One region of the Pseudarthrobacter sp. W1I19 genome, then DNA from elsewhere that is predicted to be linked to it. Evidence: riboswitches for the same ligand, from Rfam matches in the RefSeq annotation. Region 1 holds a riboswitch; each other region holds the start of a gene.

The links. Region 1 has a riboswitch for thiamine pyrophosphate ahead of QF038_RS08250 (bifunctional hydroxymethylpyrimidine kinase/phosphomethylpyrimidine kinase). Riboswitches for the same ligand answer to the same signal wherever they lie in the genome.
Region 2: another riboswitch for thiamine pyrophosphate. It lies ahead of QF038_RS00530 (ECF transporter S component); the one in region 1 lies ahead of QF038_RS08250 (bifunctional hydroxymethylpyrimidine kinase/phosphomethylpyrimidine kinase).
Region 3: another riboswitch for thiamine pyrophosphate. It lies ahead of QF038_RS06290 (FAD-dependent oxidoreductase); the one in region 1 lies ahead of QF038_RS08250 (bifunctional hydroxymethylpyrimidine kinase/phosphomethylpyrimidine kinase).

What each region holds. Positions count from the first base shown of each region.
Region 1 is NZ_JAUSZR010000001.1:1,757,923-1,768,029, forward strand. Features, by position in the region: gene QF038_RS08240 (vitamin K epoxide reductase family protein) at 1-210, opposite strand, end outside; gene QF038_RS08245 (Rne/Rng family ribonuclease) at 662-4,078, shown strand; TPP riboswitch at 4,250-4,347, shown strand; gene QF038_RS08250 (bifunctional hydroxymethylpyrimidine kinase/phosphomethylpyrimidine kinase) at 4,355-5,887, shown strand; gene rplU (50S ribosomal protein L21) at 6,151-6,459, shown strand; gene rpmA (50S ribosomal protein L27) at 6,519-6,782, shown strand; gene obgE (GTPase ObgE) at 6,899-8,488, shown strand; gene proB (glutamate 5-kinase) at 8,478-9,629, shown strand; gene QF038_RS08275 (glutamate-5-semialdehyde dehydrogenase) at 9,656-10,107, shown strand, end outside.
Region 2 is NZ_JAUSZR010000001.1:112,015-122,121, forward strand. Features, by position in the region: gene QF038_RS00470 (Na(+)/H(+) antiporter subunit C) at 1-458, shown strand, start outside; gene QF038_RS00475 (Na+/H+ antiporter subunit D) at 455-2,059, shown strand; gene QF038_RS00480 (Na+/H+ antiporter subunit E) at 2,056-2,601, shown strand; gene QF038_RS00485 (monovalent cation/H+ antiporter complex subunit F) at 2,598-2,876, shown strand; gene mnhG (monovalent cation/H(+) antiporter subunit G) at 2,866-3,276, shown strand; gene QF038_RS00495 (DUF4235 domain-containing protein) at 3,292-3,555, opposite strand; gene QF038_RS00500 (CDGSH iron-sulfur domain-containing protein) at 3,651-3,866, opposite strand; gene QF038_RS00505 (glycosyltransferase family 2 protein) at 3,863-4,942, opposite strand; gene QF038_RS00510 (iron-containing redox enzyme family protein) at 4,939-5,994, opposite strand; gene QF038_RS00515 (DUF4383 domain-containing protein) at 6,052-6,564, opposite strand; gene QF038_RS00520 (hypothetical protein) at 6,645-6,854, opposite strand; gene QF038_RS00525 (heme-degrading domain-containing protein) at 6,897-7,439, opposite strand; TPP riboswitch at 7,513-7,653, shown strand; gene QF038_RS00530 (ECF transporter S component) at 7,713-8,336, shown strand; gene QF038_RS00535 (ABC transporter ATP-binding protein) at 8,336-9,889, shown strand; gene QF038_RS00540 (energy-coupling factor transporter transmembrane protein EcfT) at 9,886-10,107, shown strand, end outside.
Region 3 is NZ_JAUSZR010000001.1:1,330,837-1,340,943, reverse strand. Features, by position in the region: gene QF038_RS06305 (4a-hydroxytetrahydrobiopterin dehydratase) at 1-172, opposite strand, end outside; gene QF038_RS06300 (thiazole synthase) at 225-1,034, opposite strand; gene thiS (sulfur carrier protein ThiS) at 1,038-1,274, opposite strand; gene QF038_RS06290 (FAD-dependent oxidoreductase) at 1,271-2,668, opposite strand; TPP riboswitch at 2,661-2,779, opposite strand; gene thiE (thiamine phosphate synthase) at 2,807-3,544, shown strand; gene QF038_RS06280 (RNB domain-containing ribonuclease) at 3,679-5,166, shown strand; gene QF038_RS06275 (DEAD/DEAH box helicase) at 5,456-7,153, shown strand; gene QF038_RS06270 (site-specific DNA-methyltransferase) at 7,162-8,034, shown strand; gene QF038_RS06265 (PHP domain-containing protein) at 8,104-8,952, opposite strand; gene QF038_RS06260 (aminopeptidase P family protein) at 9,033-10,107, shown strand, end outside.

The DNA of each region.
Region 1 (10,107 bases):
GTTGGGGTCCTTGAGGACCTCGAGCTTTTCCAGGACCAGGGTCCCGGAGGCGAGCCAGCCGATGGCCCCCGTGATCACCAGCAGCCAGCCGAAGGGCCGGTTCCGCGTCATGGGTGGAACGGCTCCTGCTGTCCGGGCAGCCGGGTCCCTGTCCTGGTTCAGGCTCCGTCCCGGGGCAGGGGAACCGCTGACGGGGGAGATACTGGGCATGGGTATGGCGTCCTTTTCATCCGGTGCTCCTTGCCCTGATTGTAACGCCGGAGGCTGGACGGAACGTCCAGACGCCGGGCTCGGGCCAACGGCGCATGCCCACCTTCCGCGGCGATTTACCCCGGGTATGAGAGAATGAACGTGGCTGGAAGCCGAACCACATTCGGACTCCGGTCCGGTGGCTTGTTCCCAAGACCGCCAATGATGAGCAGGGCAGGCATCGGTTCCACCGGCGCGCTCCCGCGACTCCATTGGGCGGCACCTGGTTGTGGCACGTAGAACAACGGGTTTTTAGAACATCCCGCCGGCCTCCACGGGCTGCCGCACCCCACTGCCGGTGCGAACCTGGAGGTATCCACTTGACTTCTGTCAACGCCTGCGGGTTTTGACAATATGTGCCCCAATGGGTGCCGGATGTGGCGGTACGTCAGGGGCAGGAGTGTTGCCACATATGGATAATGAACAAGCTTCAGCCGTTAACGAAGACGCACCGGCCACGGAGACCGTAGCCGCAGATGCCGACGCCGCACCGAAGAAAGCCACCAGGACCCGGCGGAAAGCGGCCCCCACAGCCGATGACCCCCTGATTCCTGCCCCCGGTGCCGGGGAAGCGGCCGCTCCCGAGGCCAAAGCTCCCGTCCGGCGCTCGCGTTCCCGCAAGAAGGAGGACGTCGCTGAGCCGCTTCCTGCCTTTGCCGGGGAAGCAGCCACTGAGACCGCCCAACTCCCGGCCGATGCCCCGGCCGCGGATGCCGCACAGGCAGCAGCGGGAGCTCCCGAGTTGCCGGAATCTGCAGGGGAAACAACCCCGGAAACCGCGGTGGAGGTTGAGCCCGAGGCCAAGCCTGTCCGGCGCCGCCGCGTGGCCACCCGTAAGACCTCCGCACCGGTTGCCGCAGAAGCTGCCCCCGCCGCCGCAACCGAATCTGCCGCAGAACCCGCAGCAGCGGAAACTGCTGCCGGGCCAGCCGCCGCCGTACCGCCTGCCGATGAGACCGGCAAGGCTGCAGTGGAAGAAGCACCCGCGGAAGAGCCCGCAGAAGAGACTCCCGCCGCGCAGCCGCCTGCACAGGCGTCGGCAGGGGCTTCCACCGAAACAGCCGCTAAGGAGCAGGCATCCGCCGCTCCAGCCAGCCCCTTCGGCTCCCTGTTCCTGGAACCCGCTTCCCCCACCTCTGTGCTGTTCCAGGCCCCGGACCTGAGCACCGTCGTGCGTCCGGCACCTGCCGCCGCCGCGGAAGCCGGCGAGGACGAAGCCGAGGACACTGACACCGATGACGCCAACGGCCGCCGCAGGCGCCGGGGTCGGGGCCGCCGTAACCGCGGCCGTCCGGGCGAGGGTGAAGACGCTGATCTCGAAGGCAGCGAAGAGGCCGACGCCGATGCCTCCGACGACGCCGACGAGGAGTCTGCAGGGCAGGTGGAGGACGGTGTCACCTCCCGCCGTCGTCGCCGCCGCCGCCGCGGTGACCAGGACCTTGAGCTGACGGGCGGCGGGGAAGACGACCCGCCCAACACCGTCACCCGTGTGCGCGCACCGCGCCCCGTCACCGAGGCGCCGGTCAGCAACCGGGTCACCAGTGTCAAGGGTTCCACCCGCCTGGAGGCGAAGAAGCAGCGCCGGCGCGAATCCCGCGATACCGGCCGCCGCCGCACCGTTATCACCGAAGCCGAGTTCCTGGCCCGCCGCGAATCCGTGGACCGGCAAATGATCGTCCGCCAGCGCGACGACAGAATCCAGATCGCCGTCCTCGAAGACGGTGTCCTGGCCGAGCATTTTGTGTCCAAGACGCAGCAGGACTCCCTGATCGGCAACGTCTACCTGGGCAAGGTCCAGAACGTGCTGCCGTCCATGGAAGCTGCCTTCGTGGACATCGGACGTGGCCGCAACGCCGTCCTGTACGCCGGTGAAGTCAACTGGGAAGCCGTTAACCTCGAGGGCAAGCAGCGCCGCATCGAAAACGCCCTGAAGTCCGGCGACACAGTCCTGGTCCAGGTGACCAAGGACCCCGTGGGCCACAAGGGCGCCCGCCTGACCAGCCAGATCTCGCTGCCCGGCCGCTACCTGGTATACGTGCCCGGCGGTTCCATGACCGGCATCTCCCGCAAGCTGCCCGACGTCGAACGAAATCGCCTCAAGCGCATCCTGAAGGATCGCCTTCCCGAGCAGGCCGGCGTCATTGTCCGCACCGCTGCAGAGGGCGCGTCCGAGGAAGAGCTGACGCACGACATCAACCGGCTGCGCGCCCAGTGGGAGGGCATCGAGAGCCAGTCGAAGTCCACCAAGATCCTTGCCCCGGAGCTGCTCTACGGCGAACCGGACCTCACCATCAAGGTGGTCCGCGACGTCTTCAACGAGGACTTCTCCAAGCTCATCGTCTCCGGTGAGGAAGCCTGGGACACCATCGAGGCCTACGTCACGTACGTGGCTCCGGACCTGGTGGGCCGCCTGGAGAAATGGACCAAGGACCAGGACATCTTCGCCGCCTGGCGCATCGACGAGCAGATCCACAAGGCGCTGGAGCGGAAGGTCTTCCTGCCCTCCGGCGGTTCGCTGGTGATCGACCGCACCGAAGCCATGACCGTGGTGGACGTCAACACCGGCAAGTTCACCGGCAGCGGCGGAAACCTCGAAGAGACGGTGACCAAAAACAACCTTGAGGCTGCCGAGGAAGTGGTCCGCCAGCTCCGGCTGCGCGATATCGGCGGCATCATCGTCATCGACTTCATCGACATGGTCCTCGAATCGAACCGCGACCTTGTGCTGCGCCGGCTCGTCGAATGCCTGGGACGCGACCGCACCAAGCACCAGGTGGCTGAGGTCACCTCGCTGGGCCTGGTCCAGATGACCCGCAAGCGGATGGGCACCGGGCTGCTCGAAGTGTTCGGCGAGCAGTGTGAAGCGTGCGCAGGCCGCGGCGTGGTTACCCACGACGACCCCGTGGAGCACCGGCGCGCCAACATCGTGGCCGCCGAGCACCACGTCCAGCGTGCGGACAGCCGACCGGAAGCTCGCAACGAAGGTCACCGCCCTGACAGCCTGCGCCCGGACAACAACCAGCCCGGTGCCCGCCCGGACCGTAAGCGGCGCCGGGGCCGCGGCGGCCAGCAGCCCGAAGCAGCACCGGCTGCTGCCGTGCAGATCCACACCGTGCACCCCGACCCCTCGGACGCCGAACGGCACGCCAAGGCTGAAGCCACCAGGCTGGCCCTGGCCAACATCGCCGCCGCTGCCCACGCAGCGCACCTGCACGACGACGAGGTGGCGGCAGCCAAGCAGGCGGCCGGGGAGCAGCCCGCTCCCGCGCCGGCAGCTGAAAAGCGCGACGCCGATACCCGTCCGGCTGCCGTGCTGACCTTCGGCGGCGAGAAGGTCGTGCTGCCGTTTGTGGAGCACGCGGAGGAACAGCAGCCTCGGCCGGCACTGACCCTGGACCGGCTTGCCGAAGCGTTCGCCCACCTTGGCCAGCCGGCCACGGAACCGGAAGCGCAGCCGGACACGGAAGCGCGGCAGGAGCAGGCCGAACCGGAGCAGGCGCAGGAGCAGAACCCGCGGGCGGAGCAGGCGGCGCCGGCGCAGCAGTCCCAGCCCGCTCCCCAGCGCGCCGAGGCGCCGGAGAAGGACTACAGCGACCACACGCTCGAGCAGACGCGGCAGCGTCGGCCCCGGCGCCACCGGAGCGCCAGCCGTGCCCAGGGTGCTGCGAACGAAACCACCGTGGAGCAGCATGAGAACGTGGCTGCGGGCGGCACAGGCCATTCCCATGAGGCGAAGGCCCCCCAGCCGGCGGGCACCGAAAAGCCGGCCACCAAGGCAGCCGAAGCGCCCATCATCCTCGGCGTAGGGGTTCCGGCCTCGGAGCTCTAAGGAGCAAGCAACGCTGACGATCAGCAGGCAATGCCCGGCCAGCCACACCAGTGGCCGGCCGGGCATTCCTGTGTCTGCGCCCGGACGGTTCCAAGGCCCAGGGCGTAAGGGCCGCGGTGCGGGTCGCAATGTGTCACCTTCTGTCTTCACCGGTCAAAAAAGCTAGGCTGGGGAACCGACACGGGGTGCCGCGCAGAGAGCCGGCTGAGATCCACACCCGTTGAACCTGTCCGGCTAGCACCGGCGAAGGGATGTCTCTTGTCTGCGACTCTTGCAATGCCCACTGCCACCCCATCAACCGCATCGTCAACGTTCCCCGCCCTCACCCCGCCCGGCCGTCCCGTGCCCCGGGTGCTGTCCATTGCCGGTTCTGATCCGTCCGGCGGTGCCGGCATTCAGGCCGACCTCAAAAGCATTGCGGCATTCGGCGGCTACGGAATGGCCGCCATCACGGCCCTTACCGCCCAAAACACCCATGGCGTCCGGGCTGTCCACGTGCCGCCGGCCGATTTCCTGGCCGCGCAGCTGGACGCCGTCAGCGACGACATCGGCATTGATGCGGTCAAGATCGGAATGCTCGGCAGCGCCGAGGTGATCGAAGCGGTGGGGGACTGGCTGCGCAGGGTCCGTCCCGCCGTCGTGGTCCTGGACCCCGTGATGATGGCAACCAGCGGCGACCGGCTCCTGAAGGAGTCCGCCGAAGCCGCGCTGCGCGGACTCCTGCCGCTGGCCCACCTCATCACCCCCAACCTCATTGAGCTCGCCATGCTGGTAGGCGGCGACGTACAGGAGGACTGGGCCGGAGCCCTGGAACAGGGACGCGCCCTCTCCGCAGCTACCGGGGCCACCGTGCTGGTCAAGGGCGGCCACCTGGACGGCAACGAGTGCCCGGATGCCCTGGTCAACACCGCGGGCCTGCTGTCCGGCGAAGTGGTGGTGTTGCCCGGGGAACGGGTGGCAACGCGGAACAGCCACGGCACCGGCTGTTCGCTGTCCTCCGCGATGGCCACTGTCCAGGCGCGGGTGGGGGACTGGGAAGCGTCGCTCCGTGAAGTCAAGCCCTGGCTGGCAGGCGCCCTCGAGGCCTCCGGAACGTTGGAGGTGGGAACCGGCAACGGCCCGGTGCACCACTTCCACCACCTGCCGCCCATTCCCTCCGAGGGCAGCTTCGCTGCCCGGCTCTGGAGCGAGGCCCAGCCGGACCTGGAGGATATCTACGCCCTGGACTTCATCCGCGGCCTGGTCTCCGGCAGCCTTCAGGAGCAGGAGTTCGCGTACTACCTTGCGCAGGACGCCATCTACCTGAACGGCTATTCACGGGTGCTTGCCCGGGCGAGTGCCTTGGCGCCCACCGAGGCCGAACAGCTCTTTTGGGCCGGGTCTGCCAGTCAGTGCCTGGAGGTCGAGTCGGAGCTGCACCGCTCCTGGCTGAGCACCCGCGCCGTCCGGCCGCAACTTGGCCCGGTGACGAAGTCTTACGTTGACCACCTGACGGCCGCGTCGGCGTCGGGCAGTTATGCAGTGCTGGCCGCAGCGGTCCTGCCCTGCTTCTGGCTGTACGCAGAGGTGGGTGCAACCCTGCACGCCCAGTTCCTCGCCGCCGGCGAACCTGCCGGGCACCCGTACGCTGCCTGGCTGCGCACCTACGCTGACGAGGGCTTCGCCGCCGCCACCCGCCAGGCCATTGCCATCGTGGATGAGGCAGGGCGTACGGCCTCGGCGGCGGACAGGGACGCGATGATCACGGCGTTCAAGCAGTCCTGCCGGCTGGAAGTGGACTTCTTTGACGCGCCGCGGCTGCACGCCTGAACAACCGCCGGCGTGCGGGCCGGTACTATGGTGGGGCAGGGTGCGGACGCCGGACCTGGACTGTGGTACCTATCACAGCAACCCGCCGGGAACCAGCCTCATTTGCGGCCGAAGACAAAATTAGCGTAATCTAGATCTTCGGTGCTTACGCCAACACTTGGGTTACGACCCCACGGCGTTGAGGCACAGCGAGAAACCAGGCTTTTGATAGTCGGTTCCGCACGCAAATTTAGTTATAAACGTCGAGAGAAGTGAGTTCCCAAGTGGTGTACGCGATTGTCCGCGCAGGCGGCCGCCAAGAGAAGGTTTCCGTTGGAGACTTCGTTACCCTGAACCGCGTCGCCGGTGGGGCTGGCAGCACCATTCAGCTGCCCGCGCTGCTCCTGGTTGATGGTGACAAGATCACCACTGCCGCTGCTGACCTGGCCAAGGTAACTGTTACAGCTGAGATCCTGAACGACCTCCGTGGTCCGAAGATTGTGATCCAGAAGTTCAAGAACAAGACCGGTTACAAGAAGCGCCAGGGTCACCGCCAGGAACTGACCAAGGTCAAGATCACTGGTATCCAGTAACCTTCGTTACTGTTCAGGTTTTTCAGCAGATCCCCAGAATTTAGAGGCAGGCATTTCAAATGGCACATAAAAAGGGCGCGAGCTCCACTCGCAACGGTCGTGATTCCAACGCTCAGTACCTCGGCGTAAAGCGCTTCGGCGGCCAGGTTGTTTCCGCCGGCGAGATCATCGTCCGCCAGCGCGGCACCCACTTCCACCCGGGCGCCGGCGTTGGCCGTGGCGGCGACGACACCCTGTTCGCCCTGACCCCGGGCGCCGTTGAATTCGGCACCCGCCGCGGTCGTCGCGTCGTCAACATCGTTGCTGCTGCAGCTGCAGAGTAACAACCAGTTCTGAAGCGGTGGAGCGGGCCTGAGGGTCCGCTCCACTGTTCTTTTAACCGCATTACAATCTTCTTGGCGCCCCGCGGCGTCCAGGAAACAGCACTGAGGAGATCCACGTGGCCAGCTTTGTAGACCGGGTAGTACTGCACGTATCCGGCGGTAACGGCGGCAACGGGTGCGTCTCCGTGCACCGCGAGAAGTTCAAGCCGCTCGGCGGTCCCGACGGCGGCGACGGCGGCAACGGCGGCGACGTCATCCTGCGCGTGGACCACCAGACCACCACCCTCCTCGACTACCACCACGCACCGCACCGGCACGCCAGCAACGGCGGACCGGGCATGGGCGACTGGCGCGGCGGAAAGAACGGCGAGACGCTCATCCTCCCCGTCCCGGACGGCACGGTGGTCAAGTCCAAGGACGGCACCGTACTGGCGGACCTCGTGGGCGAAGGTGCCGAGTTTGTGGCGGCAGCAGGCGGCATCGGCGGCCTGGGCAATGCTGCCCTCTCCTCGCAGAAGCGCCGGGCGCCCGGATTCGCGTTGCTCGGCATCGAAGGCGATTCCAGGGACGTTGTCCTTGAGCTGAAGTCCATCGCCGACATCGCCTTGGTGGGCTTCCCGTCCGCAGGAAAGTCCAGCCTGATCGCTGCCATGTCTGCCGCCCGCCCCAAGATCGCTGACTACCCCTTCACCACACTTGTCCCCAACCTGGGCGTTGTGCAGGCCGGTGAAGTCCGTTTCACCATCGCCGACGTTCCCGGCCTGATCGAAGGCGCCAGCGAGGGCAGGGGACTGGGCCACCACTTCCTGCGCCACGTGGAGCGCTGCGCGGCGCTGGTCCACGTCCTGGACTGCGGCACCCTCGAATCGGACCGCGACCCCCTCTCCGACTTGGCCATCATCGAGGCCGAACTGGAAAAGTACGCCGTGGACATGAGCTACGCCGGGCAGGACGGAGAGGTTGTCCCGCTCAACCACCGCCCGCGCCTGGTGGCACTGAACAAGGTGGACCTGCCGGACGGCAAGGACATGGCCGACTTTGTGCGCCCCGAACTTGAATCCCGCGGCTACCAGGTGTTTGAGGTATCGGCCACCAGCCACGAGGGGCTGCGCCAGCTCGGCTTCGCCATGGCCGGGATCGTCAAGGCCGCACGCGATGCTGTGGCTGCTGCTCCGCCCAAGGTCCAGCCCGCCGTGCTGAGGCCGCGCGCTGTCAACGAATCCGGGTTCAAGATCCGCCGCGAGGAAAAAGGCCTCGAGCCGCTGTTCCGCGTCATGGGGGAGAAGCCCGTGCGCTGGGTCAAGCAGACGGACTTCACCAACGAGGAAGCCATCGGCTACCTTGCGGACCGCCTGGCCAAGCTCGGTGTGGAGACGGAACTGTTCAAACAGGGTGCCAAACCGGGCGACACGGTGGTCATCGGCGAGGACGACGGCGTCGTCTTCGACTGGGAGCCCACCATGATGGCGGGTGCAGAGCTCCTCGCGTCGCCACGCGGCACGGACGTCCGGTTTGCGGACATCGGCGACCGACCCACCCGCAGCCAGAAGCGCGATGAGCAGCAGGAGCGCAAGGACGCCAAGGCAGCCGCCCGTGCCGAGCTGGAAGCGGAGCGCAAGGCCGGCATCTGGACCGAGTCTGTCAGCAGCCGCCGGGTTGCCAAGCCCCTCAAGGAGAGTGGACTGGACGCGGACGATGAGTTCTAGGGCGGCAGCCGCGGATCCGCTCACCCGGTCTGTGGACAGGAGCGTGCTCGCGAACGCGGGCAGGATCGTGGTCAAGGTGGGTTCATCCTCCCTGACCAGCATCAAGGGCGGCATCTCCGAGGAGTCGCTGACGGCCCTCGCTGATGCATTGGCCGCCAAGCGCAACACCGGCACGGAGATCATCCTGGTCTCCTCGGGCGCCATTGCCGCCGGCCTGGCCCCGCTGGGCCTGGCCAAGCGCCCGCGCGATCTCGCCACCCAGCAGGCTGCGGCCAGTGTGGGCCAGGGGCTGCTGATGGCCCGCTACACCCAGGCCTTCGGCGCGCACGGCGTGACCGTCAGCCAGGTGCTGCTCACCGCCGAGGACCTGATGCGCCGGAGCCAGCACACCAACGCCTTCCGCGCCCTGGACCGCCTGCTTAACCTCGGCGTGGTCCCGGTGGTCAACGAAAACGACACCGTGGCCACCCATGAAATCCGTTTCGGCGACAACGACCGCCTGGCCGCACTGGTGGCACACCTGGTCCGGGCGGATGCACTGGTGCTGCTGTCCGACGTCGACTCCCTGTATGACGGACCGCCGTCGCTCGGTGCCAAAAGGATCCCCCTCGTTGAGGGCCCGCACGACCTCGAGGGCGTGTCGATCGGTAAAACCGGCAAAGCCGGCGTGGGCACCGGCGGCATGCAGACCAAGGTCGAGGCAGCCACCATGGCCGCCGGCTCCGGCATCCACGCACTGGTCACCTCAACGCCCAACGCGGCCGCCGCCCTGAACGGCGAGGACGTGGGCACCTGGTTCACCGTCAACGGCGCCCGAAAGCCTGTCCGGCTGCTCTGGCTGGCGCATGTGGCGTCGGTTCAGGGCCGCCTTGTCCTGGACGACGGCGCCGTGAAGGCCGTGCGGCATCACCGCACCTCACTGCTGCCGGCCGGCATCTCCGCCGTGCACGGCGACTTTGAAGCGGGCGACGCCGTTGAGATCGCCAGTGCCGACGGCACGGTGGTGGCGCGGGGGCTCGTCAATTACTCGTCAGCTGAATTGCCGCAGATGCTGGGCCGTTCCACCCGGGACCTTGGCGAGGCCCTCGGCAGCGGCTACGACCGTGAAGTTGTTCACGTAGACGACCTGGTGCTGGTCTGAGCCCCAGGCTCGCCTAAACTTGGAACATGACTGAGGCCCTGATCCACACCACTGCTGAAAACTCCGGAGACACCGCTGCCGCTTCCACGGCGCAGCCGGCAGACTCATCGGCAGTAAAGGTCCCGGTGGAGCCTGCACTGTCCGGCAGTGTTGATGTTGAAGCAGCGGTCCACGCCATCGCGGACCGCTCCCGTCATGCCGCACGGCGTCTGGCCATGGCCAACCGTGCTTGGAAAGACCGCGCCCTTCGTGCGGTGGGGGCTGCACTGCGGGAAAACACTGAGGCCATCCTCGCCGCCAACAGCAAGGATGTCGCTGCAGGCAAGGCTAACGGCACCTCCGCAGCCATGCTGGACCGGCTCACGCTGACTGATGCCCGGATCGGCGGGCTGGTCGCTGCCCTGGAAAACCTGGCAAACCTCCCTGACCCCGTGGGCAACGTGGTCCGCGGCCAGACCCTTCCCAACGGGCTGCGCCT
Region 2 (10,107 bases), 1.6 Mb from region 1:
TCCTGGAACGCAGCCTGACACGCGTGCTGCTGGGGCTGATGCTCCTGGCCAACGCCACCAACCTGCTGATCCTGGCCACCGGCGGCTACGCCGGCGTCGCACCCTTTTATGCAAAGGAAACGGCGCCGGAGGATTACAACGATCCCCTGCCGCAGGCGCTGATCCTGACGTCCATCGTCATCTCGTTTGCCGTGACGGCCTTTATGCTCGGCATCATCTACCGCACCTGGGTCCTGGCGCGCCAGGATGACATCCAGGACGACGTGGAAGACCGTCGGGTGGCGGAGACGCCCAGCTTCGACGCCGAGGACGACGCCGAGATCCCCGCCGAAACGTCCGAGTTCCCGGTGGCCACGGTCATGGCAGGCGGCCGCGAGATGCCCGCCGAACACGCAGCCGCAGAAGAAAAACCCGGCTCCACGAATGTGGCCCTTGGCCCGGAAGGAGGCGGAAAGTGAACATCGCAAGCTTTGCCCCGCTCGCCGTCGTACTTCCCATCCTGGGCGCCGCCCTGACCTTCCTGCTGATCCGGCACTCACGCGCCCAGCGCGCCGTCAGCATAGGCCTGCTGTCCCTCACCCTGCTGCTCGAGTGCCTGCTGCTGGCCTCGGTGTGGGACGGCGGCACGGCCGCGGTAACCATCGGCGGCTGGCTGCCGCCGTGGGGCATCGTGATGGTGGTGGACCAGTTCTCCTCGCTGATGCTGGTGGTTTCCTCGGCAGTGAGCCTCGCCGTGCTGGTTTACGCCACCGGGCAGGGCATGGCCGACGGCGATCACGACGCACCGGTCTCGATCTTCCACCCCACGTACCTGATCCTGGTGGCCGGCGTTTCCAACGCGTTCCTCTCGGGAGACCTGTTCAACCTGTACGTGGGCTTTGAGATCCTGCTGACGGCAAGTTATGTGCTGATGACGCTGGGCGGGACCGGGCCGCGCATCCGGGCCGGTGTAACCTACGTGGTGGTGTCCGTAGTGTCCTCGGTGCTGTTCCTGATCTCCATTGCCATGGTTTATGGGGCTACCGGAACGGTCAACATGGCGGATCTCGCCATCAAACTCGGCGAGCTGGACCAGGGCACCAAAACCCTCCTGCACGTCATGCTGCTGGTGGCGTTCGGCATCAAGGCGGCTGTGTTCCCGCTGTCCTTCTGGCTGCCCGACTCCTACCCCACGGCGCCGGCTCCGGTCACCGCCGTGTTCGCGGGCCTGCTGACCAAAGTGGGTGTCTACGCAATGGTGCGCACGGAGACCCTGCTCTTCCCGGGGGACACGCTCAACACACCCCTGATGGTGGCCGCGCTGCTGACCATGGTGGTGGGAATCCTGGGTGCGCTGGCGCAGAACGACATCAAACGTCTGCTCTCGTTCACGCTGGTCAGCCACATCGGCTACATGGTGTTCGGCCTGGCCATGTCCTCCACCGCCGGATTGGGAGCGGCCGTCTTCTACGTGGCCCACCACATCACCATCCAGACCAGCCTGTTCCTGGTGACCGGCCTGATCGAACGCCGCGGCGGCAGCTCGTCCGTGGACCGCCTGGGCGGCCTGGCCAAACTGTCGCCCCTGCTGGCGCTGCTCTTCTTTGTCCCCGCCATGAATTTGGCCGGCATCCCGCCGTTCTCCGGGTTCCTCGGAAAAGTGGGTCTGATGCAGGCGGGCATCGAGTTGGGCACACCGCTCGCCTATGCCCTGGTCATCGGCGGCGTGGTTACCAGCCTCCTGACATTGCTTGCCATCGCCAGGGTGTGGAACCGCGCCTTCTGGCGCAAGCCCACTGACGCCGAGCACCCGGACCCCGTTCTCCTGGCGGCGCCAGGGGTGAGGGTGGCCGGCCCGGGCGCCAAGCTGAACACCGTAACGCTCCTCCCCCGCACCATGGTGGGTTCCACGCTGGGACTGGTGGTTCTCGGCGTCGCACTCACGGTCTTCGCGGGCCCGCTGTTTACGGTTTCGGACCAGGCGGCACACGACATGCTCAACAGGTCTTCCTACATCCAGGCAGTCCTGGGCGAGGACACCGTAGTGCCTATGATCCTGACGGCGGGAGGAGGAAAATGAGCCGCCGCCGTATTTCGCTGCGCCAGGAACTGCCGCTCCTGGTCTGGCTGGTGATCGTCTGGGGCGCCCTATGGCAGGATTTCAGCCCCGGAAACCTCCTGTTCGGCGCCCTGCTGGCCGTGGCAGTGGCCAGGCTGTTCTACCTTCCGCCGGTTGAGCTGAGCGGCCGCTTCAACATCCTGCACGCCGTTCCCTTCGCGCTGATGTTTCTGGCAAAGGTGGTGGTTGCCAGTGCCCAGGTCCTGTACCTGGCGGTGATGCGCGGGCCCCAGGTCAAGAACGCGTTGGTGGCGGTGACGCTGAGAAGCCACCAGGATCTGTTGGTTACCGCCACCGGCCACGTCATATCGCTGATTCCGGGCTCGCTGGTGGTGGAGGTGGACCGGTCAACCTCCACCTTGTACCTGCACGCCCTGAACATCAGCTCAGTTGAGGACGTAGAGAATTTCCGCCAGGAGGTCAGGTCCATCGAAGCCGGGCTGATCCGGATCATGGGCAGCCGGGAAGAACTTGAAACCGTGCGGTCGGAGGCAGCCGCATGATGCAGACCGTCCTGGTCCTTACGGCCGTCATCTTCTCGCTCGCCGCCGGTGGCGCGATCATCAGGATCGCCCGCGGCCCGTCGCTGCTGGACCGGGTGCTCGCGGCGGACGTCCTGCTCGCCATCCTGGGCGGGGCCCTGTGCGTTGACATGGCCGTGAACCGGCACCTGAACAACCTGATGCTGGTGGTGTCCATCTCCATCATCGGGTTCATCGGATCCGTGACCGTTGCCCGGTTCGTGGCAGACCGAAGGGAGCAGCCGAATGAGTCCTGATGCTAATGGCCTGGATTTCTGGATCGACCTGTTGTCCGCCGTGTTTATGGTGGCCGGTGCCGTTCTGTCGCTGGGAGCGGCGATCGGCCTGCTCCGGTTCCCGGACCTGCTCAGCCGCATGCACGCCGCCACCAAGCCGCAGGTCCTGGGCCTGTTCCTGCTGCTGGCCGCGATCGGGCTGCAGATGCGCTCCTGGTGGGTGTGGCCGGTACTGGTGGTGGCCTGGATCTTCCAGCTGCTGACCGTGCCGGTATCCGCCCACATGGTGGGCCGGGCCGGCTACCGCACTAAGCACCTGCATCGCGAACTGCTGACGGCGGATGAACTGGAGGCCGTAGTGCAGAAAGCCGCCGCCAAAACCGCCCGCGAGGACGGTTCCGGCGACGGCCAGGTGAGGTAAGAAACTTCAGAACGGCTAGACAATGTCCTGGCTCTTGGCAAACCGGGTGATGGCGCGCTGGGTGCCGCGGTTGGCCAGGACCTGGATGATGGTGCTCACCGAGGCCGAGATCAGCGCGAACGTCAGCGCGGACTGCAGGCTGGTGGGGATGTCCTCGTCCTTGCCGGTGGGCGGCTTCCGGCCGGTGGACTTTTCCCAGATGGTATTGACCAGCTTGGTCCCGACGAAGCCGGCGCCAAGGCTTATGCCTGTACCGAGCAGCTTGATGAAGAGATTCATTCGGTGTACTCCTTGCGGGCGGAAAACGGACTGTACCCAGCCTAACCGCCCATTCTGCGGCAACGGCACAGCGACGGCGGCGGAGTCCGGGTGCGTCAGTTGACTGGTGGTTCCGTCCGGAACTTGATCATTTTGTGGGTTCCATCGCAGTAAGGCTTGATCGCTGAGGCGCCGCACCGGCACAGCGCCACGGTCTGGCGCTGCCGCGGGACGGGGGCTCCGGACGGCGTCACGATTTCGAAGTCGCCCCGAACAATAAGCGGGCCGTCGGGGCACACCACGATCGAGCTTTCGGCGGGTTCCTGGTTCATGGCTGCTCCTTGGGTACGTTGGCGGGCTTCAAATAGTGGTAGTGGGACCCCAGCTTGCCGCGGTGCCGGCGCCGAAGTTCGGCTTCCGAGTGGGCTGCGGTCTTGAGCCGCGCCCCGGCGTAAGGCACACCGCCGGCGAGCCTGAACCCAAGGGCTATCCAGATGCAGGCGGCCCGTTCCAGGACCCACAGCGGAGCGAACAATGTGGCCGGGAAGGGGAAAACTGCCCTGCCGGAATGCCGCCGTCGTCCCGTCTCGGCGATGAGGACCGGGGCGGCGGCCAGTGCCAGGAGGGCGGCCCGACGGCGGCCGGCGGGAAGGCGGGCAGCGCAGGCGATCACCGGGAGCAGGGAAAGTTCGACGGCGAGGCGCCGCGGCTGGGCGAAGTCGTCGTAGGCCTGGCGTGTGCGCTGCTTGAGGAAGTGCCGGAACTTCGGCGGCCTGCGGGGAACCATCAGATCAGGGACAATCCTTTCCCGGCCGCCGGCGGCTTTGACGGTGCGGATCAGCTCAAGGTTCTCGAACAGCACCGGATCGTAGCCGCCGGTAGCCAGCAGCGCGCTCTTGCGAACCGCCAGGGTGCCGGGGTAGTCCGCCGACCAGGCCCGGTTGATCAGGGTCCGCGCCGTATCGCACCAGGCATGCCACGGCAGCGGATCAAAGTAGTTCTGCGGCCGCACAATGTCCGCCGAGCTGAGGTGACGGACGACGGCGGCGAGCGACTCGCGTGTGTAGCGAACGTCGTCGTCGGCTATCACCAGCAGTTCCGCCGAGGAGGCGCGCACGCCAGTCATAACGCCGGCCACCTTGCCGTTACCGGCCGCGCTGTTACCGCTACCGCCGGCGCTGTCGCTTGCGGGCTCGGGACGGATGTGGCGCACTCCGGGCGGAAAGGCGGCCCGGTGCCGCTCGAACAGGCCAGGGGCGGAGCCGTCCACCACGGTGACCGGGATCCACCGAAGAAGCCGCTCGAGGTAGGCCGCAAGGTCCTGCAGCTCCGAATCCCGTTCCGACTCGGCAGTCCACCGCAGTGGCAGGATGTACTCCGCGGACGGCTCGACGGACGGGGTGCTCATGCTGCCGCCGATACGGCCCTCAGCGAGGTCACTCCATTTTCCCAGCTGGCCAGGAGGTGCGTGGAAAGCCTGCCGTCGATGGCCATGGCCGCCGTCGCCCCGAACAGGACGTCCGCGAGCAGCCCGGGCTCAGCTTCCACCAGGCCGCCTGCGAGGTCGCGCCCGGCGATCTGCTCGTGGACGGCGTCGGCTTCCACGTGCTCATCGAAGTAGTGGGTCACATCCGCGTCGAAGCCGTGCCGCCGGAAGCCGTTGCCATACAGCCGGTTGGGTTGGGAGGAGGTCATCTCGTAGAGGGCCAGGTGACCGGTGATGGCCCCGCGGAGCCGGCGGTTCAGCCCGAAGAGGGACATCATGTTCACCGCGGCGAGGGAGACGGCGGGGACAGCGTCGACGTATGCGCCGTACTGGTCGTCCATACCCAACCCGCGCATGGTGCGGGCGAACAGTGCGCTGTGCATCCGTTCGGCGCGTCCGCCGCCGTACTCGTCGGCCTGGATTTCCACGAGGGCAGCCTTGGCCCTGCCGGTGAGGCGGGGGATGGCCCAGGTGTGCGGGTCCGCTTCCTTGAGCTGGTAGATGGACTTGTGGACCAGGAACTCCTGGAGCTGGTCCAGCGTCGCCTTTTTGGCCACGAAGCGTGAGACGCTGGGCCCGGTGTCGCTGGCAGCGAGGCCGAACAGGATGTCCGCCACGGCGTCGCTGGTGAGCTCCGCGGCGGGCGGAAGGGTGATCTCTCCGGCGGCGGAGGCGGCGGAACGGAGCGCCGCCTCAAACGGCCGCTCCATGAGGCGGCGCACCCGGATCAGCCCGGGTTCCCACTCCCACTCGTCACTGATCCCTTCCAGCCCCGAGTAGTGCAGCTCGTAGAGGCAGAAGAGGGCCAGTTGGACGTCGTCGTCACCAATGATGTCAGTGGAAGCTGCCACTTCGGGTGCGGCCAGCAGGCGCAGTTCCTCGACGGCGGCGGCACCCTCGCCACTGCCGAGCGTGCAGGTGAGGGCCCGAAAGAGGGCTCTGGTGATGGGACCTCGAGGTTCGGGGATCTTCATGGTGCTCCTTTGGGTGGGCGGCGCTGCTGCGTCTTCGACAGCGGGTTCGGTGGGCGTTCAGGTCTGGTCGTGCTCGTCCGCGTCCAGCACCGGGCGGTCCATGGCCGGGCTGGCGGGAAAGGTCTTTGTGGCGGGAACGGTCTTTGGCGACAGCAGGACGGCAAGGGCGATCATGGCCAGCCCCAATGCCAGGTGCAGCCAGTTGTCCGCATTGTTTTCGGGAAGGAAGTTGGCCGGCAGGTCATCGCCCATCAGCAGGCCGTACAGCCAAAGGAAGAGGTAGGCGACGCCCCCGTAAATGAGGAAGTTCCGCCCCTGCCGGTGCGTCCCGGCCATCACCAGGGCCGCGATACCGGATGCGAGGTGGACGGCATTATGCAGCACTGACACTCGGAAAATGCCGAACAGCTCTGCTTTAGAGCCGGGTCCGGCGAGGCCCAGGGAATCGAAATTGGCGGTAATGCCCGGAATGAATCCCAAAATCCCCAGCAGCAGGAAGACGATGCCCGTGGCAAGTGTGGCCTTCTGCAGGCCCGTCCTCGCTTCGGTGGCGCGGGTGCTGACCGCCATATGCTGTACTCCTCAAAAGCCGGGAACAACATAGTAAGCATGATTACTAATAAAAGCTAAGCACGCTTTCTACCCGGAGTTCACTCCTCTGGGCTGTTCCAGGCGTAAGGGTTGGCGTGGTGCCCACCGTGGCGGCCCTGTTCATACCCCTGCTGCCAGGCCTTCCCGACGGCGGCCACAAGTTCTGCGAGCAGGGGATAGTAGGGATGGTCGGGGCCAATGTAGATCATCTCGTCCTCTGCCTTGTCCACCGCAGCCCGCACTTGGTTTTCCCCCAACGGACTGCTCACGATGCCCCTCCCCGCCGCCGAAACTTTGCCGCCTGGACGGCGTTAGTCAGCGCCCATGGAACCAAGAACTTCGCGCAGGGCCCGGACCACCAGGTTGTGGTCCTGCACCTGGGGAAGCCCCGAAACAGTCACGGTGGCCACAGCGCCCACCCCTGCGACATACACCGGAAAGGAGCCCCCGTGGGCCGCGTACCGGCTCTGGTCGAACCAGGCGTGGTCCTCGATCCTGCCGCCGCGGAGCCGTCCGCGCAGCCCCACCAGCAGGGACGGCACTTCGTAGCGGGCGGCGGTGCGCTGCTTGGCCCGGATCCAGTGCTCGTTGTCCGGGGTGGCTCCGGGCAGGGCTACATGGAACAGGACCTGGTCACCCTTGGTGATGTCGATGGCGATGGGGAGTTGGTCCTCCTTGCCAAGTTCCACCAGCAGCAGTCCAAGGTTCAGTGCGTCGTCGATGGAAAACCGGGGGAACTGGAGCTCGCGGATTTCTCCCTCAATCCGCGCGATGAGGGCCTGCAGGGAGCCTTCAGGCTGGGTGTCATCGGAATCGGGATCGAACTCGGTCACATCCGGCAAATTGGCGGTCATGGCCCACAATCTACCCCTCCGCCGGTGTAAACTGGACCACGCCCAGCAGGGCAATTTATCTACCTACAGAATCATTCAACGACAGGGGAGCGCCGCCGTCGGGCATCACTGGCCATGCCAGGATCCGCAGGTGGGCGCTGAGAGTGCGGACAGCCGCAGACCCTCGAACCTGATCCGGTTAGTACCGGCGCAAGGGAGTCGAGTTCTCGAAGTCCGGCAACGGCAGTCAGTGCCCTTGCCGCGCTTTCCCCTCCTGTTCCTCAGGAGGATCACATGGCAACAACAGCAGTAAAGAAGACCACCAGCAAGTCTTGGCGCGTCGTGGACATCGTGGTGGCGGCCTTGATCGCCGTCGCGGGCGGCGTCATTTTCTGGGCGTGGTCCCAGGGATCCGCCGCAGTCTCAGCTCCCATGAACGCCGTCTACCCGCCCCTGACCGGCCTGATCGCCGGCGGCTGGATGATCCCCGCCGTGCTGGGCATGCTCATCATCCGCAAGCCGGGCGCCGCGCTGTTCTGCGAAACCGTCGCAGCCACCGGCGAGCTCCTCATGGGGTCGCAGTACGGTGCCTCAGTTCTGTTCTCGGGCTTTGTCCAGGGCCTGGGCGCAGAGATCATCTTCGCCATCTTCGTGTACAGGAAGTTCAACCTGCCGGTATCGCTGCTGGCCGGTGCCGGCGCCGGCCTGTTCTGCGGCCTGAACGACTCCTTCGCCCCGTGGGGCTGGAACATCGCCTACTCCGGCGGCGACAAGCTGGCCTACATCATCTTCACAGCCATTTCCGGAGCGGTTATCGCCGGTGCGCTGTCCTGGATCGCCACGCGCGGCCTGGCGAAGACCGGAGTCCTGGGCTCGTTTGCCTCGCGGAAGGCAGCAACGGAGCCAGTCTTCTCCTGATGACAGCTCCCTCCCATCACCGGGCGTCGGCTGCGGTGCGTCCGGCTGCCATCAGCGCCCGCGGTTGGGGCTGGCGGCATGCCGGACGTGCCAAGCCTGCGGTCCGTGCCCTTGACCTGGACATCCAGCCAGGGGAGCGCGTGCTCCTCCTCGGCCCCTCCGGCGCGGGCAAGTCCACCCTCCTCCATGCCTTGGCGGGAGTCCTGGGCGATGTTAACGACGACGGCGAGGCAGGCGAATCCGACGAGTCCGGTTCGCTGCTGGTTGACAGGGCCTCTCCCCGGGAGCAGCGCGGCCGTGCCGGCCTGATGCAGCAGGACCCGGAGACGCAGGTGGTCCTCTCCCGGGTGGGTGACGACGTCGCCTTTGGCGCCGAGAACCTCGCCGTACCTCGCGACAAAATTTGGACTCGTGTTCACGAGGCGCTGGACGACGTCGGCCTGTCCCACCTGCCGCTGGACCACCCGACGTCGGCCCTGTCCGGCGGGCAGAAGCAGCGGCTGGCGCTCGCGGGCATCCTTGCCATGCGGCCGGGGTTGATCCTCCTCGACGAGCCGACAGCCAACCTGGACCCTGCCGGGGTGCTGGAGGTCCGCGACGCCGTGGCGCGCTGCCTGAAGAAAACCGGGGCAACCCTGGTGGTGGTGGAGCACCGGGTGTCCGTGTGGAAGGACCTGGTGGACCGGATCGTGGTGCTGCAGCCCGGTTCGTCCACGGAGTCCGCCGTACTTCTGGACGGGCCGCCGGACCGGGTGCTCAGCGAGGCCAGGAGCATGCTTATCTCCGCAGGAGTTTGGGTGCCGGGTTACGTTCCGGAAACCAGGCAGCGCACGGAGAGCCCGGTTCCCGGGACCGGTGATCTCCTCCTCGCCGCGGAGGAACTGGCGGTTTCGCGGGGCCGTGCCCGTCGACAAGGGTTCCGGAAGCTGCCCCCGGTGCCCGTGCAGCAGGGCATCTCCGCGCAGGTCCGCGCCGGGCAGGCGCTCGCCATCACGGGTCCCAACGGGGCAGGAAAATCGACTTTTGCCCTGACTCTTGCCGGTCTTTTGGAGCCGGTTGCCGGCAAGGTCTCCGCCACCCTGGCGCTGAGCCGGGGCGCCGGGATTGATCCTTACCGGTGGAAGGCGGAGCAGCTGATCGAACGCGTGGGGACCGTATTCCAGGAGCCGGAGCACCAGTTCGTCACGGGGAAAGTGCTCGACGAACTCCTCTTCGGCCCGCGTCATCTTGGCCACGGGGAAGAGCGCGTGGACGAGCTGCTGGAGCGGTTGCGGCTGACGGAGCTCGTTAACGCCAACCCCTATACGTTGTCGGGCGGGGAAAAGCGGCGGCTCTCGGTGGCCACGGTCCTGGCCGCGCATCCCCAGGTCCTTGTCCTGGACGAACCCACGTTCGGCCAGGATGCCAACACCTGGGCCGAGCTGGCCTCGTTCCTGTCCGAACTCCTCGATGCCGGCACTGCAGTGGTGTCGGTGACCCATGATGCCGAGTTCACGGCAGCCCTGGGCGGGACGGAGCTGCGGATGGCTGCGGCGCGGGCGGCTGCATCATGAGGCAGGAAATGACCCTGCAGGCAAACCGCGCCCTGCTGGTCCGAGCCAACCCGCTGAGCAAGTTCGCTGCTGTGTTCCTGGTGACCGCGGTACTGGCACTCTCCATTGACTGGGTATCCGCCTCGGTGGCGCTCGTCTTTGAGCTCATGTTGTTCCCGCTGGCCGGGCTGACTCTCACGCTGCTCTGGCAGCGCGGCTGGCCGTTGATCATCGCCGCC
Region 3 (10,107 bases), 430 kb from region 1:
GGTGGTTCTGTTCCTCGGCAAGGCGCCCGACGGCGGCCATCAGCTCAAGCGCGGCAGCCGACGTCGGCATTTTATACACGGTGAGGAGGGCGCCGCCGCGATAGCGCCAGTCGGGCAGGACTGCCAGGGCGTCCTCGAGCCGTTCGGGGGAAAGAACGTCCTTGCTGGACATGGCTGCTCCTTTGTGCGTTGCGCATGCCCGGGCCGCCGCTTGGCCGGAAGGGCTAGAGGAACTCGGCCCGGCCTTCCATGGCCGACGACGCCAGTGCATGTTCGCGGCGCGGTATCCTGCCGGCCGTCTTCGCCAGCCTACCGGCGATTACCGCGTGTTTGAAGGCCTCCCCCATGAGCGCAGGATTCTGGGCCCGGGTCACGGCCGTGGCCAGCAGGACGGCGTCGCAGCCCAGTTCCATGGCCAGGGCTGCGTCCGAGGCCGTCCCGATGCCGGCGTCGAGCACAACCGGAACCGAGGCCCGGGACACAATCAGTTCAATATTGTGCGGATTCAGGATGCCAAGCCCCGTGCCGATGGGTGATCCGAGCGGCATTACAGCCGTGGCGCCAAGGTTCTCGAGCCGGAGGGCCAGGACAGGATCGTCGTTCGTGTAGGCGAACACCTTGAAGCCTCTGCTGACGAGCTGCTCAGTGGCGTCCACCAGTTCCACGGCGTCCGGCAAGAGGGTGTGTTCGTCGGCAATGACTTCCAGCTTCACCCAGTCGGTTTCCAGCGCTTCACGGGCCAGTTCCGCCGTGAGCACGGCGTCCCGGGCTGTGAAGCAGCCGGCGGTGTTGGGCAGCACCCGGATGCCGTGGTCCACGAGCAGCTGGAACAGCGAGCCTGATTCCGCGGTCGAGTAGCGGCGCATGGCCACGGTGGTCAGGCTGGTGCCGGAAGCGAGGAGCGCAGCGCCGAGGCCGTCCAGGCTGGGGGCGCCGCCGGTGCCCATGATGAGCCGGGATTCCAGTTCGACGCCGTCAATGACCAGCGGGTCCTGCAGCGCCGGGGAGGTTGAGGTGGTGATGGTTCCGCCCATGGGTCAGCCTCCCTGCACGGCCGTGACGAGTTCGACCTCGTCGCCGTCCGCGAGCGCAGTGGCAAACCACTGGCTGCGCGGCACTACCTGTGCGTTGTGTGCCACGGCCACACCGAGCTTTTGGCCATCCGTGGCCTGCCCGTCCGCACTGAGGTGGCGGCCGGTGACCTGGCTGACGAGCTGCGTGATGGAAGCACCATCCGGCACTGGGTGCGGGGTTCCGTTCAAGGTGATGTTCATACTGTTTCCTTTGTGGGCGGTTGGTGGCTCGGGTGGCCGGTTGGGAAGCGGGTAGGTGCGGCGGGTGCAGGTACCCCGCTGAAGCGGGCCGGGTTGAAGGGCGCCCAGCGGGGGTCCTCGTGGCCGTCCAGGAGGTCCCGGCAGATGGCGGCTGCGGCCGGCGTCAGGTGGACGCCGTGCCGGAAGAACCCGGTGGCGATGATGAGCCCGGGGGTGTGTCCGCCGGCCTGGCCCGCGCCCTCCGTTGTGGGCACGCGCCCCAGCAGCGGGGCATTGTCCGGGGTTCCAGGTCTGGCGCGGGCGGTACATTCGAGCAGTTCGAGTTCGGCGACGGCGGGAAGCAGCACCTGCGCGTCGCGGAGGAGTTGGTAGGCGCCGCCGGCAGAAACGGCGTCGGTCGCGGAGGGCGCGTCTTCACGCTGGGTCGCCCCGATCACCACGGTGCCGTCCCGGCGGGGAACGATGTACACCGGGACCCCGCGCACCAGTCCGCGGACGGTGGACGCCACCAACGGTTGCAAATGCCGGGGCACTGCCAACCGCAGGATGTCCCCATAGACGGGCCGCAGCGGAAGGTGCAGACCCTCCGGGAGGGACTCCAGTTCCGCCGCCTGCAGCCCGTTTGCAACTACGGTCTCGCCGGCCAGCACGGTTCCGCCACCGGCCAACTGCACGCCGGCAACAGCCCCGTCCTGCCACAGCAGCCCTCGTGCTTTGTCCGGCACGGAGTAGCCGTCGGCGGCGCCGGCCACAGCCGTGCCATCGCCCCCGGTCCCACTGTTGGCACCCTCGTCCCTGGTCCCGTTCGCGTCGCTGCCGCTGCCTTGGCCGCGGTGGCCGGCGAGCGCGCGCCGCAGGCAGTCCACCAGCAGCCTTGGGTCCACCTGGTGATCGGCCGGGGTGTCCAGCGCGCAGGCGATGGCCGGGCTTAGAAGTGGCTCCCTCCGGCGGGCTTCGCGGACGGTGAGCGGTTCCACGGTGAGTCCGTTGGCCTGCTGTACTCCGCGCAGGTCCATCAGCGCCCGGCGGTCCGCGGCGTCGGCACCCACGGCGAGGGTCGGCGTCGTGATGTATCCCGGATCAGCACCGGATGCTGCCCGTAGCCCGGCAACAAAAGCGGGCCACCGCGTCGAGCTGTCCAGCATCAGCTCCAGGAGGCCCTCCTCCTGGTAGTGCAGTTCGCTGACGGGGGCGAGCATTCCGGCGGCCGCCCAGCTGGCCCCGGAACCCGGGGCGTCGTCGATGAGCACCACGGAACGTCCGGAGCGTTGTGCCTCCCAGGCGATGCCGTGGCCGGTCACTCCGCCGCCAATCACGGCGACATCGGCCCGGACGGTGCCGCCGGCGCGCGCGGCCTGTTGTTCCGTTGCGCCGCGGCCAGATAGTGCGCCCATGTGTCTCCTTCCCTACGCCGGTACTAGCCGGATCAGGTCAAGCGGTCGGCTCTGACGCCCTCTCAGCCCGGCGCTTTGTGACAGCTGCCGCGGGCTCCCGCAGTACGAGGCAAGTGTAGAGGAACTAGGCTTGCCCCCATGAATGTGTCCCACACTCCTGCCGCCGGCACCGATGTCCTCAGCACCACCAAAATCAGCAACGGCCTCAGCTCCGCGCGCCTGTACCTCTGCACGGATGCCCGCAAGGACCGAGGCGATTTCGGGCAGTTCGTAGATGCCGCTTTTGCCGGCGGCGTGGACATCATCCAGCTCCGGGACAAAACCATCGAGGCCGCGGAGGAGCTGGAACTCCTGGCCATGCTGAAGGAAACCGCGGAGCGCCACGGCCGGCTGTGGGCTGTCAATGACAGGGCTGACATCGCCGTGCTGTCCGGCGCGCCCGTGTTCCACATCGGCCAGAAAGACCTCCCCCTCGCTGCCGCGCGCACCCTGCTCAACGGCAATGCAGCCATCGGACTGTCCAGCCATGCACCGAAGCAGGTGGACGCAGCCCTCGCGGCAGCCGCCGGGCCCGCGGGGCTGGACTACTTCTGCGTGGGCCCCGTGTGGGCGACGCCCACCAAACCAGGGCGGGCCGCCGTCGGGCTTGAGCTGGTGAAGTACGCCGCCGCGGCTGCCAGTGCTGCGGGGCAGGAAGGACAGTCCGACGGCGGTGTCCCCTGGTTTGCCATCGGGGGCATTGACCACGGCAATGTTGAGCAGGTGGTGGAAGCAGGCGCCCGCCGGATCGTGGTGGTCCGGGCCATCACGGAAGCCGACGATCCGGCAGCCGCCGCCGCATCGCTCCTCGCGGCCCTGGATGCCCCCGGTTCCTGAGGCTGCCCCGGCCACTGGCGATGCGGCCCACTGCCGATTCCGTCTGCTGACGCTCGTTACCCTGCTTTTACCGTCGCGCCCTTCCCGGCCCGGATGCCTGCATTATCGCCGGAATTCGAGTTAGGCTGATTTTCGTGTCACACCATCGGCTGGCTCCCAACGTCCACGAGCACAACAACGCGCTCGAGGCGGCACTCAGTGCGCTGCGGACCGAACTGGAATTGCCCGGCGCCTACCCTGACGACGCCGTGGCTGATGCGAAAGCAGCCGTGGAATCCCTGCAGCTGCCTGCCTACGACCTGACCGCCGTCGAGTTCGTCACCATTGATCCCGCTTCCTCCACCGACCTGGACCAGGCGCTGTTCATCGAGCCCGACGGCGACGGGTACCACGTGCTCTATGCCATCGCCGACGTGCCCGCATTCGTTATGCCCGGCGGACCGTTGGACGCGGAAACAAGGCGCCGCGGACAGACGTTCTACGTCCCCGACGGGCGGATCCCGCTGCATCCGGAAATCATCAGCGAACAGGCCGGCAGCCTCCTTCCGGACCAGGACTGCTCTGCATTCGTCTGGGATTTCCGCCTGGACAGCGCCGCGGAGGTTACATCCGTCGCCGTCAGGCGGGCCCGTATCCGCAGCCGGGCCAAACTCAGCTACAAGGGCACACAGTCGGAACTCGACGCCGGAACGGCCCCGCCGGTGCTGCGGCTCCTCAAAGAGGTGGGGCTCAAGCGTGTGGAACTGGAGCGGGCGCGTGGCGGCGCCAGCCTGAACATGCCCGACCAGGAGATCGTCCAGCTGCCCGACGGCAGCTACCGGATCGCCGCCGCTCCCCAGCTTCCCGTGGAGGACTGGAACGCCCAGATCTCGCTGATGACCGGAATGGCAGCCGCCCGCCTTATGCTCACGGGAAAAGTGGGCATCCTGCGCACCATGCCATCGCCCGATGAGCGCTCGCTGAACCATTTCCGGCTGCAGACCGAAGCGCTGGGCAAGCCCTGGGACGGTGAGGTCAGCTACGGAGAGTACCTGCGGAGCCTGGACCCCACCGATCCCCGCCAGCTGGCCATCATGCACTCCGCCGGGATGCTGTTCCGCGGCGCTGCCTACACAGCCTTTGACGGATCCGTGCCCGAAGATGCCATCCAGTCCGCCATCGGCGCCGCCTATGCGCACACCACTGCCCCGCTACGCCGCCTGGTGGACCGATTTGTCCTGGTCATCTGTGAGGCGTTGAGCAACGGCGGCAAGGTACCGGGCTGGGCGCGGGAGGCCCTGCCAACGTTGCCCGAAATCATGGCCGGATCGGACCAGCTGGCGTCGCGCATGGAGAAAATGGCCCTGGACACTGTGGAGGCGGCCCTGCTGGTCAACCACGTGGGCCAGGAGTTCGACGCGATTGTCATTTCCGGGTCGAAGCCCCAAAAGGACAACGGGAAAAACGGCAACGGCAAGAACGGGAACGGCAACGGGAACGGCAGTTCGGGGACCATCCAGATCGCGGACCCCGCGGTGACGGCCCGCTGTGCCGGCGAGCTGGAGCCCGGAACCAAGGTCCGGGTGCGCCTGGTTTCCTCGGATATCGCAACGCGGGAAGTCCATTTCGAGCTGGTGCAATAGCAGCACCGGGGCGGTGTTGAAGGCCCAAAGCCGGTATTTGGGCTCGCTGCGGCTAGACTGAAGGAGTAGAAATGGATGCCCGGTCGTTGATTTCCTTGATTTGAAACCAACAAGCCCGCCCCTACGCGATCTTGAGAATTACCCGCTGGTCACCAGTGCCAGCATTTAGATAGCCCGCGATCGGCTTCCACTGGAATTGCTTGTGCGCCCGAGCGTGCTCCGGAACAGCCTTACGGCAGGCCCGTTGAGCAGGCAGCGCCATTGCCCAAATGAATAAGGAAACTCCCCAGTGAGTGAATTGCATACCCACCAGCTTCTGACCGACGAGTCCGGCACCGAAACCATCGAGCCCGAAGAAACCATCATCTCGGACGAGAAGCCGCATGAGATCGCGGAAAAATCCTTCGCTGACTACAACGTGCGCGCCGACATCGTGGAATCCCTGGCCGACGCCGGAATTACACACCCGTTCCCCATCCAGGCCATGACTTTGCCGGTGGCCCTGTCCGGCCACGACATCATCGGCCAGGCCAAAACCGGTACCGGCAAGACCCTCGGTTTCGGCATCCCCGCGCTGCAGCGCGTGGTGGGCCAGGACGATCCCGGCTATGACAAGCTCGCGGTCCCCGGTGCGCCGCAGGCCCTGGTCATCGTTCCCACCCGCGAACTCGCAGTGCAGGTGGCCAATGACCTGCAGACCGCGTCCCGCAAGCGCAACGCCCGCATTGCCACCATCTATGGCGGCCGCGCCTACGAGCCCCAGGTGGAAGCCCTGAAGCAGGGCGTGGAGGTTGTTGTGGGCACCCCGGGCCGCCTCATCGACCTCTACAAGCAGAAGCACCTGAGCCTGAAAAACGTCAAGATCGTGATCCTGGACGAGGCCGACGAGATGCTGGACCTTGGCTTCCTGCCCGACGTCGAAACCCTTATTGCCGCCACGCCGGCCGTCCGCCAGACCCTGCTGTTCTCCGCAACCATGCCCGGCCCCGTCATCGCCATGGCCCGCCGCTACATGACGCAGCCCACCCACATCCGTGCCGCGGACCCGGAGGATGAAGGCCTGACCAAGCGCGACATCCGCCAGCTGATCTACCGCGCGCACAGCATGGACAAGATCGAGGTGGTGGCCCGCATCCTCCAGGCCAAGGGCCGCGGACGCACCATCATCTTTACCAAGACCAAGCGCACCGCCGCCAAGGTGGCCGAGGAACTGGTGGACCGCGGGTTCGCCGCCGCCGCGATCCACGGCGACCTGGGCCAGGGCGCCCGCGAGCAGGCGCTGCGCGCCTTCCGCAACAACAAGGTTGATGTCCTCGTGGCCACCGACGTCGCCGCCCGCGGCATTGACGTCGACGACGTCACCCACGTCATCAACTACCAGTGCGTCGAAGACGAAAAGATCTACCTGCACCGCGTGGGCCGCACCGGCCGTGCCGGCAACAAGGGCACCGCGGTCACCTTCGTTGACTGGGACGACATGCCCCGCTGGGGCTTGATCAACAAGGCCCTGGGCCTGAGTGTCCCGGAGCCCGTGGAAACGTACTCCTCCTCGCCGCACCTCTTCGAGGAACTCGATATTCCCGTGGGCACCAAGGGCCGGCTGCCCCGTGACAAGCGCACCCTGGCGGGCGTTGACGCTGAGGTCCTCGAAGACCTGGGTGAAACCGGAAAAAAGAACAGCCGTGGCGGCCGTGACAGCGGGCCCTCACGGGAGCGCGACGGCCGGGACCGCACCAGCCGCGGCCGCGACAACAGGGGCGGAAACCGCGAAGGCGGACGCACGGGCGGCGACACCGGCCGCTCCGGTGAGCGCCGCCGTCGTACTTCCGATGCAGCCGAAAGCCCTGCCGCCGCCGGTGAGGCCCCCGCTGCCACCGAAACGGAACAGCCCTCGCGGACCCGCCGCCCGCGGACACGGACCCGCCGCCGCAACGGTGAGGTAGTGGCCGGCGACAAGGCCGCACAGCCTGGCAGCACCGAGGCCTAAACCCCTTCATGACTGACACTGTCTGGGCGCCGGACGGCAGCAGCCTGGTGGTTCACGCGGACAACGCGGACTTCCTCCCCTCGCTGCCGGACGGCGCCTTCACACTGATTTATGTGGATCCGCCGTTTAACACTGGCAGGCCCCAGCAGCGGCAGCAGACCACCATGGTCGCCAATGCTGACGGCACCGGCGACCGCCTGGGCTTCAAGGGGCGCTCCTACGACACGATCAAGGGCGCGCTGCACCGCTACGACGATGCGTTCAGTGATTATTGGTCCTTCCTCGAGCCACGGCTCGTTGAGGCGTGGCGCCTGCTGGCCGACGACGGCACCCTCTACCTGCACCTGGACTACCGCGAGGTGCACTACGCCAAGGTGATGCTGGACGCGATCTTCGGCCGGGAATGCTTCCTGAACGAGATCATCTGGGCCTACGACTACGGCGCCCGGGCCAAGAACCGCTGGCCCACCAAGCACGACAACATCCTGGTCTATGTCAAGAACCCGGCCAAGTACCACTTCGACAGCGCCGAGGTGGACCGCGAGCCGTACATGGCCCCGGGACTGGTAACGCCTGCCAAACGGGAACTGGGAAAGCTGCCCACTGACGTCTGGTGGCACACCATCGTCTCCCCCACCGGCAAGGAAAAAACCGGCTACCCCACGCAGAAACCGGAAGGCCTGGTCCGCCGCGTGGTGGCAGCCTCAAGCCGGCCCGGCGACTGGTGCCTGGACTTCTTCGCAGGCTCGGGAACCCTGGGTGCCGTCTCGGCGAAGCTCGGCCGGAAGTTTGTGTGCGTGGACCAGAACCAGCCCGCCATCGACATCATGGCCAAGCGTCTCGGTGCGCACGCGCAGTTCACGTCCTTCCCGCCCAACTGACTCGCACTTAACGTCCTCAAAACGCGTTTTCGGAGCGTTAAATGCCAGTCAGTTGGGAGGGGCAGGGGGTCAGGCGCGGACGACGGCGGTCCCCGTTCCGAGTTCCTCGATCCTGGCGAGGACCTCAGGGGCGGTGACGTTCTCGCCGAGAAGGTTAGGCTTGCCGGTCCCGTGATAGTCCGAGGACCCGGTAATCAGCAGATCATGCTTCGCCGCGAGCCTTCGCAGGAACCCGCGGCCTTCCTCCGGGTTGTCGCGGTGGTCGATTTCCAGGCCGGCCAGCCCGGCGTCGATCATCTCCTGGTAGACGCGCTCGTCCACGATGCGGCCGCGGGACGAGGCCACCGGGTGGGCGAACACGGGAACGCCTCCCGCCGCACGGACAAGTGCGACGGCGGTGGCAGGGTCCGGCGCATAATGCTGGATGAAGTAGCGGGACCGGGAGGTGAGGATGGACGCAAACGCCTCGGACCGGTCCTCGACCACGCCGGCCGCCACGAGCGCGTCGGCGATGTGCGGGCGGCCCAGGGTGGCGCCCGGCGCCACGTGGTGGATAACGTCGTCCCAGGTGAGCGGGTAATCCTCCGCAAGCAGGGTGACCATCCGCTCAGCACGGGTCAGCCGGGCATCCTTGGCCTTGGTGATTTCCTCCAGCAGCCCTGGGTGGTCGGGATCATGCAGGTAGCTCAGCAGATGCACGCTGATCCCCTGCTCCGTCCGGCACGAGACCTCCATCCCGGGCACCAACGCAACGCCGTGCTCCACGGCAGCAGCGGAAGCCTCGGCCCAGCCCGCGGTGGAGTCATGGTCGGTCAGCGCCACCACGTCCAGCCCGGCACGGGCAGCGGATGCCATCACGTCGGCCGGTTTTTCCGTGCCGTCGGAAACATTGGAGTGGGCATGCAGGTCAATCCTCACCTGCCCAGCCTAGTTGACCCCGGCTCCCCTGATCATGCAGGTATTCGCACAAGCCTTCATGCTGGTGAGACGATGGTGCCGTGAACGATGCCGATAACACCCCCGATTCTGCTTCCCAGCCCCTGGACGAGCGCGTCAACAACCGCTCCCAGCGGCCCAGTTCCGACGCCTTCAAGGCCTTCATGGCCAGCAACTGGGCGCCATCCAGCCAGCAACTCCCGGCGCGCGACGCCGTGGCCAGCTACGCCGCGACCCGGCGCACTGCCATCTCCGGCCTGTTCAAAGGCGAACGCCTGGTCATCCCTGCCGGGCCCTTGAAGGTCCGCTCCAACGACTGCGACTACCGCTTCCGCCCCCACTCGGGGTTCGCGCACCTCACCGGGCTCGGCCTTGACCATGAGCCGGACGCCGTCCTGGTCCTGGAGCCTGTGGAGGAAGGAAAGGGCGACGACGGCGGCAACCACCGTGCCACGCTGTACTTCCGGCCCCTGGCCGGGCGCGATACCGAACAGTTCTACGCCGATTCGCGGTCCGGCGAGTTCTGGATCGGAGCCCGCCCCACGCTGGCCGAATTCGAGGCCCGCCTGGGCCTGGCCACTGCCCATATCGACCAGCTCGAGACCGCCATCACCAAGGATGTGGGCGCCCCGGAGATCGGCGGCATCTCCATCCGCCTGGTGCGCAAAGTGGACGAGAACATCGACGCCCTGGTGGACACCGCCCGGTACAACACCGCCAAGGACCCGGACAACCTGGACCTCGCCGTACTGGATGCCCTGGATGAGAAGCTCAGCGAAGCCCTCTCCGAGCTGCGCCTGCTCAAGGACGAGTGGGAGGTCGAGCAGATGAAACTCGCCGTCGCCGCCACTGTGGAAGGGTTCGAAGAGGTAGTAAAGGCCCTCCCCCGCGCGCTGACACACGCCCGGGGTGAACGGGTGGTGGAAGGCGCCTTCTTCGCCCGCGCCCGGGAGGTGGGCAACGAACTCGGCTATGACACCATCGCCGCCTCCGGCAACAACGCCACCGTCCTGCACTGGACCCGCAACACGGGCAAGATCAACGCCGGCGAGCTCCTGCTGGTGGACGCCGGGGTGGAAGCCGACTCGCTCTACACCGCGGACATCACCCGGACCCTGCCGGCCACCGGAGTGTTCA